2 regions of the Actinomadura keratinilytica genome follow, and region 1 is predicted to be linked to the other one. Evidence: riboswitches for the same ligand, from Rfam matches in the RefSeq annotation. Region 1 holds a riboswitch; the other holds the start of a gene.

Region 1 (7,243 bases):
CGCCAACGGTGACACCGCGCTGGTCAAGTTCGTCTTCTACCAGTGGGCCAAGGGCACCGGCGACAAGGTCAACGAGAGCACCAGCAAGGAGCTGCAGTCGTCCTTCAAGCTGCCCGCCGGCCAGCAGGTGGTGCCGATGCCGATCGGCAAGACCGAGGTCAAGGGGCTGGACAAGGGCCTGGTCGGGCAGACCGCGGGCAGCCGCGTGGTGCTGCAGGTCCCGCCGAAGGAGGGCTTCGGCGAGTCCGCGGCGCAGATGGGGCTCGGCGAGAACGACTCGGTGGTCTTCGTGGTGGACGTCCTCGCCGTCTACCCCAAGAACGCCGAGGCCAAGGGCACCGCCAAGCCGCTGGACGACAAGGACCTGCCGTCGGTGGGCGCCATGGAGGCGGGCAAGGGGCCCAAGCTCACCGTGCCCAAGACCGACCCGCCCAAGAAGATGCAGGTCAAGACCCTCATCGAGGGCACCGGCCCGCAGACCACCAAGGACGACACGGTGTTCGTCAACTACAAGGGCGTGATCTGGCGGGACGGCAAGGAGTTCGACAACAGCTGGAGCAAGGGCTCGCCCGCCATGTTCCCGCTCAGCACCACCGAGGGCATGAAGGGCTTCTTCAAGGGGCTGCAGGGCCAGAAGGTCGGCAGCCGGGTCCTGCTGGTCCTGCCGCCGGACCAGGGGTACGGCAAGGACGGCAATCCGTCGGCCGGGATCAAGGGCGACGACACCACGGTGTTCGTCGTCGACATCCTCGGCACGGTTCCCAAGTGACCCTTCGGTGAGACGGCGCGCGACGGCATAGCGCGGCGGACCGCACGGCGCGGGACGCGCGAACGGCGGGGCACCCCGGAGGGGCGCCCCGCCGTTGCTTTGTCGCCGCCGGTGAAATGTGTCAATAACCACGTCAGGCGGCCTCGGACAACCCTCCGCACCGCTTGATCGTCGTTGTAGTGAGACAGCCAACGGGAGTGCACAGTGACCGGCCGTAATGAATCACTCCCCTCCGGTATCGTTTGTAACGAAATCATCACGGGGGGCAAGTGAGCGACACCGAAAGGCGCCCGGGGGGCACCGAGCCCGCCGGGCCGAGCCAGGGCGACCTCGGCGACGACCTCACGGCCGACAAGGCCGTTCCCGCGGACGGCGAAACGCCCCGGGCCGCGGCCGAGCGCGATACACGGGACGAGGGCGAGCCTCCGGACGACGACGCCGCGGACAAGGCCGCGTCCCGGTCCGTCCCCGATGAAGAAGACGACGCGGCGGCCACCCCCGGCACCCCGGCGGACGAGGACACCGCGTCCGAGCCCGGTAGCGCCGACCCGGGCACCACGGTGGAGCTGAGCGGCGTCACGGACACCGGCGGCCCGGCAGACACGGACACGGACGCGGACGCGGGCGCCGACTCGGACACAAACGACGAGCCGGACACCGGCGCGGTCCCTGACACGGGCCCGGAGGCGGGCACCGCAGCGGAAGCGGACGCCGACTCCGGCACGGGCAAGGGCGCGCAGGCGGACACCGCCCCCGATGCGGGCGACGGCCCCGGCGCCGCCGCGGCCCCGGCCGCAGGCAAGGGCTCAGGCACGGGCACGGGTTCAAGGGCGGGCACCGCGGCTGAGGCGGACGACGGCCCGTCCTCCGGCGACGCGAGCGAGGCCGAGCAGAGCGCGGGAGCGGCCGCCACGACACCCGACCTCACCGTCATCGACCCGCCCGCACCGGCGGCTCCGACCACCGGGGCAGGCACCAGCGCCGGTACGGACGCGGACACCGCCGCCGACGCCGGCGACGACGCGAACCCGGGTGACCGCGCGGACGCCGACACCACCGCGGACGCCGCCGAGAGCATGGCCGCGAGCAGCGCCGCGGGCACCCAGAAGGCCGCGGACACCGCGACGTCCCCCGCCGCCGGCACGAGCGACACCGGCAAGGCCGAGCAGAGCGCGGGAGCGGCCGCCACGACACCCGACCTCACCGTCATCGACCCGCCCGCACCGGCGGCCCCCTCCACCGGGGCAGGCACCAGCGCCGGTACGGACGGCGAGGCCGCGGCGTCCGCCCGCACCAACAGCGCGTCTGGTTCCGGCGACGCTAAGGACAAGAACGAGACCGCATCCAAGGGCGTCGGGGATGCTGGGGCCGACAAGGCGGCCGCCGCGCAGAAGCAGGAGCCCGCGGCGGCGAAGCCTCCGGCGGACACGACGAAGAAGGCGCGGAAGGGGGGTATGGACGCGAAGAAGAAGCACAAGAAGCCGCGCGGCAAGGCGGCGCGCGTAGGGCGGCGGGTGCTCTTCGCGGTGCTGGGCCTCGTCGGCCTGGCCGTCGCCGCGTTCGGTGTGGCGTACCTGCTGACGCCGGTGCCGTCCCCTCAGGAGGAGGCGGTCGCGCAGGGGCCGACGTTCCTGTACTCCGACGGCAAGACCCCGATCGCCAAGACCGGCGTGAACCGCGACGCGGTCCGGCTCGACACCATCCCCAAGGGCGTGCGCGACGCGGTGATCGCGGCGGAGAACCGCAGCTTCTACGACGACCCCGGGGTGTCGATTCCGGGCACGCTGCGCGCCTTCTGGTCCACGGTCTCCGGTGAGCAGCTGCAGGGCGGGTCCACCATCACCCAGCAGATGGTCCGCAACTACTACGGCGGCATCGGCAAGGAACGCTCGATCTCCCGCAAGCTCAAAGAGATCATGGTCTCGTTGAAGGTGGGCCGGGAGAAGTCCAAGGACTGGATCCTGGAGCAGTACCTCAACACCATCTACTTCGGCCGCGACGCCTACGGCGTGCAGGCCGCGGCGCGGGCGTACTACGGCAAGGACGTCGGGCAGCTCACCCCGGCCGAGGGCGCCTACCTGGCGGCGGCGATCCAGCAGCCCAGCAACTTCGCCGAGCCGTCGGGCTCCACCCGCGCCTACGCCGAGAGCCGCTGGCGCGCCGTGCTGAACAACATGGTCCGCGACGGCGCCATCTCCTCGGCCGACGCCGCGCGCATGACGTTCCCGCAGCCGATCAAGCAGAAGGTCACCGACATCCTCGGCGGCCAGAAGGGCTACATGGTCAACATCGCCAAGCGCGAGCTGACCGAGCGGCGCGGCTACACCGAGGACGAGATCAACCGCAGCGGCCTGAAGATCACCACGACGTTCGACAAGGAGCTGATGGACGCCGCCCAGCAGGCGGTGCGCGGCAGCCTCCCGAAGGGGATGAGCAAGCAGATCCGCACCGGGCTGGTCTCGGTGGACCCCGAGACCGGGCAGGTGGTGGCGTTCTACGGCGGGCGCGGCTACCTGGAGGAGGCCCTCAGCAGCGCGTTCAGCGACTGGGCGCAGGCCGGGTCCGGGTTCAAGCCGATCGTGCTGGCCGCCGCGCTCGACAGCGGGCTGAGCCTGAACACCTACGTGGACGGCAGCTCCCCGCAGTACTACAACGGCACGGCGATCCACAACGACGGCAACCGCAGCTACGGCACGATCAACCTGGTCACGTCCACGCAGAACTCGGTCAACACCGCCTACGTCAACCTGGGGCAGAAGGTCGGCCTGGACAAGGTCACCAAGATGGCCGAGAAGATGGGCATCCCCAAGTCGCAGCTGACCGCCAACGGCGCCAACAAGTACCCGACCTTCCCGCTGGGCACGATCTCCGTGCACCCCGTGCAGCAGGCGGGGGTCTACGCGACGTTCGCCGCCGAGGGCGTGCACCGCACCCCCTACGTGGTGAAGTCGGTCACCGACAACACCGGCAAGACCACCCGCTTCTCCGAGAAGGGCGCGCGGGTGTTCAGCGCGCAGGTCGCGCGGGACGCCACGTACGCGATGCAGCGCGTGGTGCAGGCGGGCACCGGCCGCAACGCCCAGCTCGCCGACGGCCGCGACGTGGCGGGCAAGACCGGCACCACCGACGCGGGCCGGGCGATCTGGTTCAACGGGTTCATCCCGCAGCTGGCGACGTCGGTGGCGATGTTCCGCAGCGACGGCAAGCCGCTGAGCATCCCCGGGTACGGGGTGTACGGCGGGCAGCTGCCCGCGCAGATCTGGAACTCCTACGTCAGCCGCGCGGTGAACCTCAAGAACCTCACGCCCAAGGGGTTCGGCTCCCCGTCGATGTCCCCCGGCTCCTACGTGGGCGAGCCGTACGGGCGGCAGAACGACGCGCCGACGACGCGCGGGCAGGGAGGGGTGCGGCAGTCCGTTCCGGAACGCGCGGACCGGCCGTCCAGCAGGCAGCCGGCGGGCACCCCCCGGGAGACGACGCCGCAGCTGCCCGGCGGCGGCACCGGCAACGGGAACGGCGGTGACGGCGGCTCCGGCGGAGGCGACGGCGGGGGCGCCGGCGACGGCGGAAGCGGGGGCGACGGCGGAAGCGGCACTCCGCCCCGACCGGAGGGCTAGCACCCGACCGGCGCGCCCCCGGCCGCCCCGCGGCGGGTTCCGGCGTGAACGTGAGAGGGGCCCGGCGAGCATCTCGCCGGGCCCCTCCGCCGTTCTCCCGCCCCGCGGTCAGTCGCAGGCCGCGCCGATGCGGTCGGGGGCGTCGGTCATCACGGCGTTGAGCTGCGCCGCGTCACCGGAGCCCACGCCGGCGGCGGCGCCGCGCAGGCGGTTCGCCTCGGTCTTGAGCGCGTTTTTCAGCTTCTCGTCCTCGGCCTGGCGGGCCAACCCGTCGACGCGTCCGGCGAACCGGTCGGTGACCTGCTTCCACTGCGCCGGGTCGTTCGCCGGCACGGCCCGCACCTGGGAGACGTACTGCCGGAACGCCTCCCTGGTGTCGGCGCAGACCTGGCCGGTGTTGCCGCCGGACAGCCCGCAGCCCGCCAGCGTCCCGGCCGCGGCCAGCAGCGCGAACCCCTGGGCCAGCCTCCCGGCCGTCCCGTACCGCATCGCATCCTCCCGTGTGATCACCGTCGACATCCGCCTATACTTCCGCACAAGGTCATGAGCGCCAGCGCGAAGCCCCGGCTTGCTGGCCGGCAACCCTTCGTCCGCGATGGGGTGCCCCGGGTGAGGACCCGGCCGGAGTCGCACACCGCGTCCGGCAAGCGCGGATCCCGCGGACGCCTCCCGGGATCCCTGGATCCCGAAGGAGGTCGCACCCATGTCCGCTGTCACGACGTCCCCCCGTCCCTTCGCTCCCTCTTCTTGGATGCAGCCGACGGCGTCCGCGCCGACTCGACTTCCGCGGATCGTCGGCGCGGACGCGCCGGTACCGCTGGAGGACGGGCGCCACGTCCCGTACGCCAACTTCGACTACGCCGCCAGCGCGCCGTGTCTTGAGGCGGTGCACGACGCCGTCACGCGGGCGCTGCCGTACTACAGCAGCGTGCACCGCGGCGCCGGGTACGCCTCCCAGGCGACCACGGCCGCCTACGAGCGCGCGCGGGAGACCGTGCGGTCCTTCATCGGCGCCTGGGAGCGGGCGTCGGTCGTGTTCACCCGCAACACCACCGACGCGATGAACCTGCTGGCGCACGCGCTGCCGCCGCGCACCACCGTCGTGGTGTTCGAGACCGAGCACCATGCCACGCTGCTGCCGTGGCGGCGGGCGGTGCGGCTGCCCGCACCCGCGTCCCCGGCCGGGGCGGTCGCCGCCGCCGACCGGGCGCTGGCCGCCGCGCCGCAGGGCCCGCGGGTGCTGGTGGTCACGGCGGCGTCCAACGTCACCGGCGAGCTGTGGCCGGTCGCCGAGCTGGCGGAGGCGGCGCGGCGGCGCGGCGCCCGCATCGCCGTGGACGCCGCCCAGCTCGTCCCGCACCGGCCGCTGGACATGACCGCGCTCGGCCTGGACTACGTCGCGTTCTCCGGGCACAAGCTGTACGCGCCGTTCGGGGCGGGCGTGCTGGCGGGGCGGGCCGACTGGCTGCGCGCCGCCGACCCGTACCTCAAGGGCGGGGGCGCCACCGTGTCGGTGGGCGAGCGCACCCGCTGGGCCGCCGACCCGCAGCAGCGCCACGAGGCGGGCACTCCGAACGTGCTGGGCGTGGTGGCGCTCGCGGCCGCGTGCGAGACGCTGGCCGCCGCCGGGTGGGACGCGCTCGTCGCCGAGGAGGAGCGGCTGCTGGCCCGGCTGCGCCAGGGACTCGCCCGCGTTCCCGCGGTGCGACAGCTGAGCCTGTGGGGCGAGCGCCATCCGCGCGTGGGAATCGTGTCCTTCACCGTCGACGGCTGGAACGCGCGGGACGTGGCGCTTAGGCTGTCTGGGGAGTACGGCATCGGCGTCCGGGACGGGAAGTTCTGCGCTCATCCATTCGTACGGCACCTGCTGGCCGACCGGCCCGACGCCCCGCGCGCGGCCGGCGCCGGCGGTTGCGCCGACGCCTCCGCCCCGGCCTCGGCGGTCCGCGCCAGCCTGGGCCTGGGGACGACCGACGAACACGTCGACCGGCTGGTGGATGCGCTGAGTGCCATCGGTGCCGTGTGCTGAACCGCGGAAGATGATGCGCTTTCGCCCTGTTCGCCCATGTAGCGTAGGCAGGTCCGTACCCGGACCGGAGACGGCGCCGGAGACAGCAGGGACAGCGCGGCATGAAACAGGGGGAGGCGACCGTGGCCGACGCGTGGCGACCCACGTCGGAACTGGAGCGCCGACTGGACGAGACAGTGCGGGCCGGAGACCATGAGGGGTACTTCCGCCTGCTCGCCGACAGCGAGCTGGTGATCCCCGTGCCCCCCGAGCTCATCGACGACGTGCTCGCCGGCCAGGCGCAGCCGACGTGGCCGACCCGGGAGGAGGACGGCCGCACCCACGTGCTGGCCTACACCTCGCCCGACGCGATGCGCGCCTGCCTCGGGCCCGCCTACCGGCACTTCCTGCGGCTGACGTTCGCCGACCTGGCGCAGAGCTGGCCGCACCCGGGCTGGTGGCTGGCGATCGACGCGCCCGCGCCGGACGCGCCGGACGCGGCGCCGCCGATCGAGGGCCGGCTGCCCTCCTGGTTCGTCCGGCAGATCGCCGAGGGCGACCCGCGGCCCCCGCGGGTCGGGCGTCGCACCGCCTCCCCCGCGGCGGCCGCGCCCGCCGCTGACGCGCCCGCCGCGGACGTTCCGGCTGCGGACTTTTCGACCGCGGACGCTCTCGCCGTGGACGTGCCGTCGTCCGAGGCGGTCGGCGCGTACACGCCGCCCGCCTACCCGCGGCCCGAACCGGCCGCCGAGCCCGAAGGGGCGGCTCCGCACGGGTCGGCGGATCTTCCCGCTACGCCTGCCGCGCCGCTCGGGGACGCTTCTGCGGCGCCCCCTGTGGCGCCGCCGC
Region 2 (7,243 bases), on a different contig from region 1:
TCAGCAGGTGGCTCGCGCAGTCGCCGAGCGGATCCCATTGGGCGGCCAGCGGCCCGTAGGGGGCGAGCATGCCCGGCAGGACGGCGGCGACCTCGGCGAAGTCGTCGACGGTGACGTGGAAGTCCCAGTCCGACAACTCGGTGGCGTTCCCGCGCGCCCGGGAGCCGACCAGGGTCACCTTGCGGACCATGGGGTGGCCTTCCACCGTCCGCGCGACGTCCTGCGCTATGCCCATGAAAGGCCAGTACCCGATGGCGATGGGGAAGAAGCCGGTTTTCGCGCCTTGTCCCGCGTGCGGCAAAAAGCGACCCGCGCCCGGGAGCGCCGGGCGCGGGTCGTCGTCGGTGCCGTCAGCCGCCGGCGACGGCGGGGATGATGGAGATCTGCGCGCCCTCGGGGGTCGGGGTGTCCAGGCCCTCGGCGAACCGGACGTCCTCGTCGCCCACGTACACGTTGACGAAGCGGCGGATCTTTCCGTTGTCGTCCAGGATGCGGGCGGCGATGCCGGAGTAGTTGGCCTCCAGGTCGGCCACGACCGCGCGCAGCGTGGCGCCCTCGGCCTTGACCTCCGCCTCGCCGCCGGTGTAGTTCCGCAGGATCGTCGGGATCCGGACGGACACGGTGCTCATGCTGGCTCCTCGAAGTGCTCGTACGACGGGTCGGGCGGCCGCCGGGGACGCGCGGCCGCGGCGGTGTCCGGTCAGGCCAGGCCCGCGGCGCGGAACGCCTCCAGGGAGGGGGCGATGTTCGCGGTCGGCGCGACGACGGGGGCGACGGCGTCCAGGGTCTTCAGCCCGTCCCCGGAGTTGATGATCACGGTTTCCGCCTCGGGGTCGAGGGCGCCGGACTCGGCCAGCTTGCGCAGGGTGGCGACGGTGACGCCGCCCGCGGTCTCGCCGAAGATGCCCTCGGTGCGGGCCAGCAGCCGGATGCCCTCGACGACCTGCTCGTCGGTGACGTCCTCGACCGCGCCGCCGGTGCGGCGCGCCACGTCCAGCACGTACGGGCCGTCGGCGGGGTTGCCGATGGCCAGCGACTTGGCGATGGTGTCGGGCTTGACCGGCCGGACGACGTCGTGGCCCTGCTTGAACGCGGCCGCCACCGGCGCGCACCCGGCGGCCTGGGCGCCGAACACCCGGTACGGCCTGTCCTCGACCAGGCCGAGCTTGACGAGCTCCTGGAACGCCTTGTCGATCTTGGTGAGCTGGGAGCCGGAGGCCACCGGGACCACGATCTGGTCGGGCAGCCGCCAGCCGAGCTGCTCGGCGATCTCGTAGCCGAGGGTCTTGGAGCCCTCGGCGTAGTAGGGGCGGACGTTGACGTTGACGAAGGCCCAGTCGTCCTGCTCGCCGGCGATCTCGGAGGCCAGCCGGTTGACGTCGTCGTAGTTGCCGTCGACGGTGACGAAGGTGCCGCCGTACACCGCGGTGGTGAGGATCTTCTGCCGCTCCAGGTCGGACGGGACGAACACCGCGCTGCGGATGCCCGCCCGGGCCGCGGCGGCGGCGACCGCGTTGGCCAGGTTGCCGGTGGACGGGCAGGCCAGCACCTTGAAGCCGAGCTCGCGGGCGGCGGCGAGGGCCACCGCGACCACGCGGTCCTTGAACGAGTGGGTGGGGTTGCCGCTGTCGTCCTTGACCCACAGGCGGCGCAGGCCCAGCGCCTCGGCGAGCTGGTCGGCGCGGACCAGGCGGGTCAGGCCGGGCTCGGTGTTGGGGGTGTCGGCGACGTTGGCCGGCACCGGCAGCAGCCGCCGGTAGCGCCAGATGTTGCGCGGCCCGGCCTCGATGTCGGCGCGGGAGACGTCGCCGAAGTCGTAGGAGATCTCCAGCGGGCCGAAACACTCCTCACACGCGTAGTGCGGGCCGAGTTCGCGGGTGTGTCCGCATTCACGGCAGGTGAGGGCGGTCGCGGGTCCCAGATCGACGGCAGGCGTGACAGCCATGTAGCGAGGCCTTTCTCCCCATCTTTCCTGCGCCACCTTGGTCGCAGGCCGGAGTTGGCACCATTTCCTGGCCGGCCTCGCGGGGTCGCGAGCGCGGACGAACCAGGTGGTTGCCGGGGCTTCACAGGGCCGGTCCCTCCACCCCTCTGGATGAGCGTTCTTCAGTTGTCCTGCGGGCCGCCGAGGGCGGCCGGGCATCGCGTGCGTTCCGCACGAAGGGAACGCTCGGTCACCGAACGTTCCGCATGAGCGGTATCACGTCGTATGTGCGACTTTACATGATCTGACCGGTTGTCGGACAGGCGGGTCTCGCGATGTGAGACATTACCCGCCGTCGCGCCGCGTCACCCGTTCCGGCCGGACAGGTCGGGGTCGCTCACGCCGCGCCGCGACTGCGACGTGCGGCCGCTCCGGGCCGGATCCTACGCCGGGGGCTTGCGGCACAGACGTCGCACCGCCTGTGCGCGGCCCGAAAACCGCCGAAAACGCCTTCCCGCGGGTCCCTTTGGAGCGCGCGCTCGCGAACTGAGACGCTGCCCCTATGAGCCAAGTGCTGGTGGCGTCCAACCGCGGACCGGTGTCGTTCTCGCTCGCCGACGACGGCACCCTGGCCCCGCGGCGCGGCGGGGGCGGCCTGGTGGCGGGACTTGCCGCGGTGACGGAAGCCGACCGCGCCCCGGACGGCGGCCAGGCACCGCCGGACGTGCTGTGGGTGTGCGCGGCGCTCGGGGAAGGCGACCGCTCGGCGGCGCGCCGCGCCCCCGGGGGAAGGCTCGACCTGGACGGGCACGACACGGGCGGAGCGGCCGTGCGCATGCTCGACATACCGGCCGCCACGTTCCACCGCGCGTACAACGCCGTGGCCAACTCCACGCTGTGGTTCGTCCACCACCTGCTCTACGACACGCCCCGCGTCCCGCACTTCGACGCACGCGCACGCCGCGACTGGCAGTCCTACGAGGCGTACAACGCGGCGTTCGCCGACGCCCTGGCCGGCGAAGCCGCCCCGGGCGCCAAGGCCGCGGTGCAGGACTACCACCTGTCGCTGGCACCGCGGATGCTGCGCGACCGCCGCCCCGACCTGAGGATCGTGCACTTCTCGCACACGCCGTGGGCGTCCCCCGAGTACTACCGGCTGCTGCCCGACGACATCGGCGCGGCGGTGCTGGACGGCATCCTCGGCGCCGACCACGCCGGCTTCCTCACCGACCGGTGGGCCGCCGCGTTCCTGGACTGCTGCGAGCAGCTGCTGCCGGGCGCCCGGGTCGACCGCGCGGCCCGGACGGTCACCCGCGGCGGCCACGTCACCCGCGTCGGTGTGCACCCGCTCGGCGTCGACGGGGAGCGGCTGCGGGCGCGGGCCGCCGAGCCGGACGTCGCCGAACGCCGCCGGGCGCTGCGCGAGCAGGTCGGCGACCGGAGGCTCATCGTGCGGATCGACCGCACCGAGCCGTCCAAGAACATCGTGCGCGGCCTGGCCGCCTACCGCGAGATGCTGGCCGACCACCCCGAGTGGCACGGCCGCGTGGTGCACCTGGCGTTCGCCTACCCGTCCCGGTACGACCTGCCCGAGTACCGCGAGTACACCGCGGCGGTGCGGCGGCTGGCCGGGCGGATCCGCGACGAGTACGGCACCGCGTCCTGGGACCCGCTGATCCTGCGGGTCGAGGACGACCTCCCGCGCGCGCTCGCCGCCTACCAGGTGGCCGACGTGCTGGTGGTCAACCCGATCCGCGACGGCATGAACCTGGTCGCCAAGGAGGGCCCGGTGGTGTCGGAGCGCGGCTGCGCGCTGGTGCTGTCGCGGGAGGCGGGCGCGGCGGCCGAGCTGGCGGGCGACGCGCTGACGGTCAACCCCTACGACGTGTCGCAGACCGCCGAGGCGCTGCACCAGGCGCTGCTGATGCCGCCCGACCGCCGCGCCGAACGCTGCGCCCGGCTGGCCGCCGCGGCCACCGCGCTGCCGCCGCGGCGCTGGTTCGCCGACCAGCTGGCCGCCCTCGACTGACCCGCCCCGGCACGACGCCGAGGGCGGCCGGGGTGCGGCGGGCGGCGGTCAGATGCCCGGACGGCCGGTGCGGGCCGGTTCGGCGCGGCGTTCGGCCGCCGGGACGGTGGACGGCCAGGACAGCGCGCGCAGCGGCGAGGCGGGCTCGACGATGAGCGGGGCGGGTCCGGTCCGCTCGGTGGTGAGCAGCGACTCGACCGGGTTGGGCTCGTTGCGCGTGCGCCACCGCTCCCGCAGCCGCTGCTTGCTCTGCGACATGCGGCGGTGGGCGCTGACCTTGGCCAGCCTGGCCAGCTGCCCGCGGGTGGGGCGGGGCGCGCCGCTCGGCTCGTAGCCGTACTCGGCCAGCCGGTCCCCGAACGCCGCCTCCGCCAGGCCGGCCTCCCACGGCTCCAGCCGCCGCGTCCAGGACCCCACGCTGCCGCCGTCGACGGCGCAGTGGGTGCGGCGGTGCCACCGCTTCTGCGGCGGGACGGTCCGCCGCGCGAGCCGGTCCGGCTCGGCCATGGCGGGGTCGTACTCCTCGCCGAGGAACGCGCACAGCCGCATCAGCTCGTCGGCCGGGTCGGCGACGAGCCGTTCGTACTGCAGCTCGTAGTAGGCGTCGGGGCCGAGCTCGGCGGCGTACCGGCGGCCGTGGTCGATCGCCTCCCGCCAGACGCAGATGGCGTGGTTGATGTCCTGCTTGTACCAGGGCATCTCCTTGAGGGACGCCACGCAGTCGCGGCCGTCGCGGATGACATGGACGAACTGGGCGTCGGGGTACATCCGCCGCAGCGCGCCGACGTAGCGGAAGTAGCTGGGCCGCTTGTCGCCCCAGCGGACCCGGTCGAAGCGGCGGGCGTAGGCGCGGAACACGATGGCCAGCGCCGAGCCGAGCGTGGGCGGCCCCGCCGCGATCTCGTCGGCGGTCCGCTCGGGGTCCAGGCCGAGCTCGGCGAACTTGGTGCCCCGCCCGGTGGTGATCCAGTCGGCGAGCGCCCGCAGGTTGCGGCCGTCGCGCAGGTCGCCGAAGTCGCACCGGGACGACCAGGCCGGGATGACGAACCGGGTCTCGGCGGGGACGGCGATCCGGTGGTGCGAGTGCAGCATGAGCTGCAGCAGCGTCGTCCCCGACCGCGGGCACCCGAGGACGAAGATCGGGCGGTCAGTGTGGGCAAACATGCTCGGGATGCTGGCCGACGGGCCCGGCCGCCATCGCGCGCCTAGGCGCACGCTTGCCAAGGCATTACAGATGCTTGGCCGCGGCTGACCAGCCGATTCCGCCGCCTGTAGGCATCCCGGCACGCGGGCGTCCCCGGTGCGCGGACGCTGGGTCGGGCGGGCGCGGGGGCGGGTGGCGAGGTCAGGTGTAGGACTCGCCCAGGGTCTGGCGGACCTGCTTGCGGGCCTCGTGGATGCGGGACTTGACCGTGCCGAGCGGAAGCTGGAGCTGCTCGGCGATCTCGGAGTACTCCAGCTGGGAGACGTCCCGCAGCACCAGCGCCTGGATCAGGTCGGGCTTGCGGGCCTCCAGGTCCTCCATGGCGTCCAGGATGTCCACCCGGGACCCGGCGATGACGCTGGTGCGGCGCGGGTCGGGACGCTGCTGCGGCAGCTCGCCCGCCTGCTCCAGCGAGCGGCGCTTGAGCGAACGGTAGGTGGAACGCGCCGAGTTGGCGACCACCACATGCAGCCACGTGCTGAAACGGGAGCGGCCCTCGAAGCGGTTGATGTTGCGGGCGACCTGCAGCAGCGCGTCCTGGCACGCCTCCTCGGCGTCCTGGCGGCAGGGCAGGAACCGGGAGCAGTGCCGCAGCACGTCGGGCTCGATCGTGCGCAGCAGGTCGTCGAGCGCCGCCCGGTCACCCTGGGCGGCCCTGACGGCCAGCTGCTCGGTCCTGTCGTCCAGTGCCATCGCCGCGCCTCAGCTCGTTCGCACACACACCGCGTTCGTTGGGCATGATACGGGAGTGTCCTTCCCACCAACTGTCGGTCGTTACCGAATCGAGCGGGTCCTCGGATCCGGGGCGTTCGCCTCAGTGTGGCTGGGGCACGACGAGGCTCTGGACGCCCAGGTCGCCATCAAGGTGCTGTCCGGAAGCCTCATCGACGACCTCGACGTGCGCAACCGCTTCCTGGAGGAGGCGCGCATCCTGCGCCGCGCCGACTCCGAGCGGCTCGTCCGCGTGCACGACATCGGGGAGCTCCCGGACGGCCGCCCCTACTTCGTCATGTCCTACGCCGACCGCGGCACCCTCGCCGACCGGATGCGCGAACGGCCACTTCCGGTCAACGAGGCCCTTGCGTACGCCGAGGAGATCGCGTATGGGGTCGAGGTCATCAACTCCCTCGGCGTGATCCACCGCGATCTCAAACCGTCCAACGTGCTGTTCCAGTCCACCCGCAACGGGCGGGAGCGGCTGCTGATCGCCGACCTGGGCCTGGCCAAGGCGCTGGCGCACGCCTCCGGCGCGTTCACCCTGCCGGTGGGCACCCCGGGGTACATGTCGCCCGAGCAGGCGCGTTTCGGCGGCGGCCTGGACGTGCGGGCCGACGTGTACGGGCTGGGCGCGCTGACGTACCACATGGTCGCCGGGCGTCCGCCGGGGCCGCCGCCCGTCAAGAAGCGGCCCAGCGAGCTGCGCGAAGAGGTGCCGCCCGCGTTGGACGAGGTCATTCTGCGCGCACTGGAGGTCGAACGCGAGAAGCGCTACCCCACGGCCGAGGCGTTCGCCGAGGCGCTCTCCACGCTGCGGCCGACCGGTTCGCCGTCCACCCCGCCGTCCACCCCGCCATCCAGTTCGCCGACCGGTTCGCCGTCCACGCAGGGGCACGGCGCGTCCGACGGCGAGGCAGCCGAACCGTCCGCGGCTCCGGCTCCACCCCCCTCCGCTGCGGCACCGCCCTCCACCGCGCCGCCTTCCGCCGCCTCCCCTCCACCGCCTCCTGCAGAACCCGCGGCGACGGCCGTGGACAAGCCGTTCAGCGAGTTCGACACCGAAAGGACCGTCAGAGACAAGCCCCAGCCCCCACCGCCGCAACCGCAGCCGCCCCGCCCCCAAGGACAGGCGCCCCACCCGCAGGGCCACCCGCCCCAGCCGTCGCCGCCCCCGCCGCTCTACCCGCAGTCGCCCGCCCCGGGCGCACCGGTTGACGACGACTCCACCCGCCAGGACTTGCCGAACGCGGGTGACCAGGGAGCGGTCACCGTCGTCGACCATCCGAGCGGCCGCGGCTCCGTTCCGTTCGGCCCGCCCGCGACCCCGCCGGGTCCTTCCGCCCCCGATGGGCCGGCGTCCCCCAGCGCC

Evidence for each region. Region 1 has a riboswitch for S-adenosylmethionine ahead of ABD879_RS25825 (aminotransferase class V-fold PLP-dependent enzyme). Riboswitches for the same ligand answer to the same signal wherever they lie in the genome.
Region 2: another riboswitch for S-adenosylmethionine. It lies ahead of thrC (threonine synthase); the one in region 1 lies ahead of ABD879_RS25825 (aminotransferase class V-fold PLP-dependent enzyme).

The regions. Positions count from the first base shown of each region.
Region 1 covers NZ_BAABDO010000107.1:15,721-22,963, forward strand. The annotation lists gene ABD879_RS25810 (FKBP-type peptidyl-prolyl cis-trans isomerase) at 1-769, shown strand, start outside; gene ABD879_RS25815 (transglycosylase domain-containing protein) at 1,039-4,386, shown strand; gene ABD879_RS25820 (hypothetical protein) at 4,495-4,875, opposite strand; SAM riboswitch class IV at 4,926-5,042, shown strand; gene ABD879_RS25825 (aminotransferase class V-fold PLP-dependent enzyme) at 5,090-6,415, shown strand; partial or broken gene ABD879_RS25830 (SseB family protein) at 6,517-7,243, shown strand, end outside.
Region 2 covers NZ_BAABDO010000045.1:30,802-38,044, reverse strand. The annotation lists gene ABD879_RS16330 (nucleotidyltransferase domain-containing protein) at 1-235, opposite strand, end outside; gene ABD879_RS16325 (MoaD/ThiS family protein) at 351-629, opposite strand; gene thrC (threonine synthase) at 701-1,945, opposite strand; SAM riboswitch class I at 1,961-2,102, opposite strand; gene ABD879_RS16315 (alpha,alpha-trehalose-phosphate synthase (UDP-forming)) at 2,487-3,953, shown strand; gene ABD879_RS16310 (sulfotransferase family protein) at 4,002-5,117, opposite strand; gene ABD879_RS16305 (RNA polymerase sigma factor) at 5,299-5,850, opposite strand; gene ABD879_RS16300 (serine/threonine-protein kinase) at 5,906-7,243, shown strand, end outside.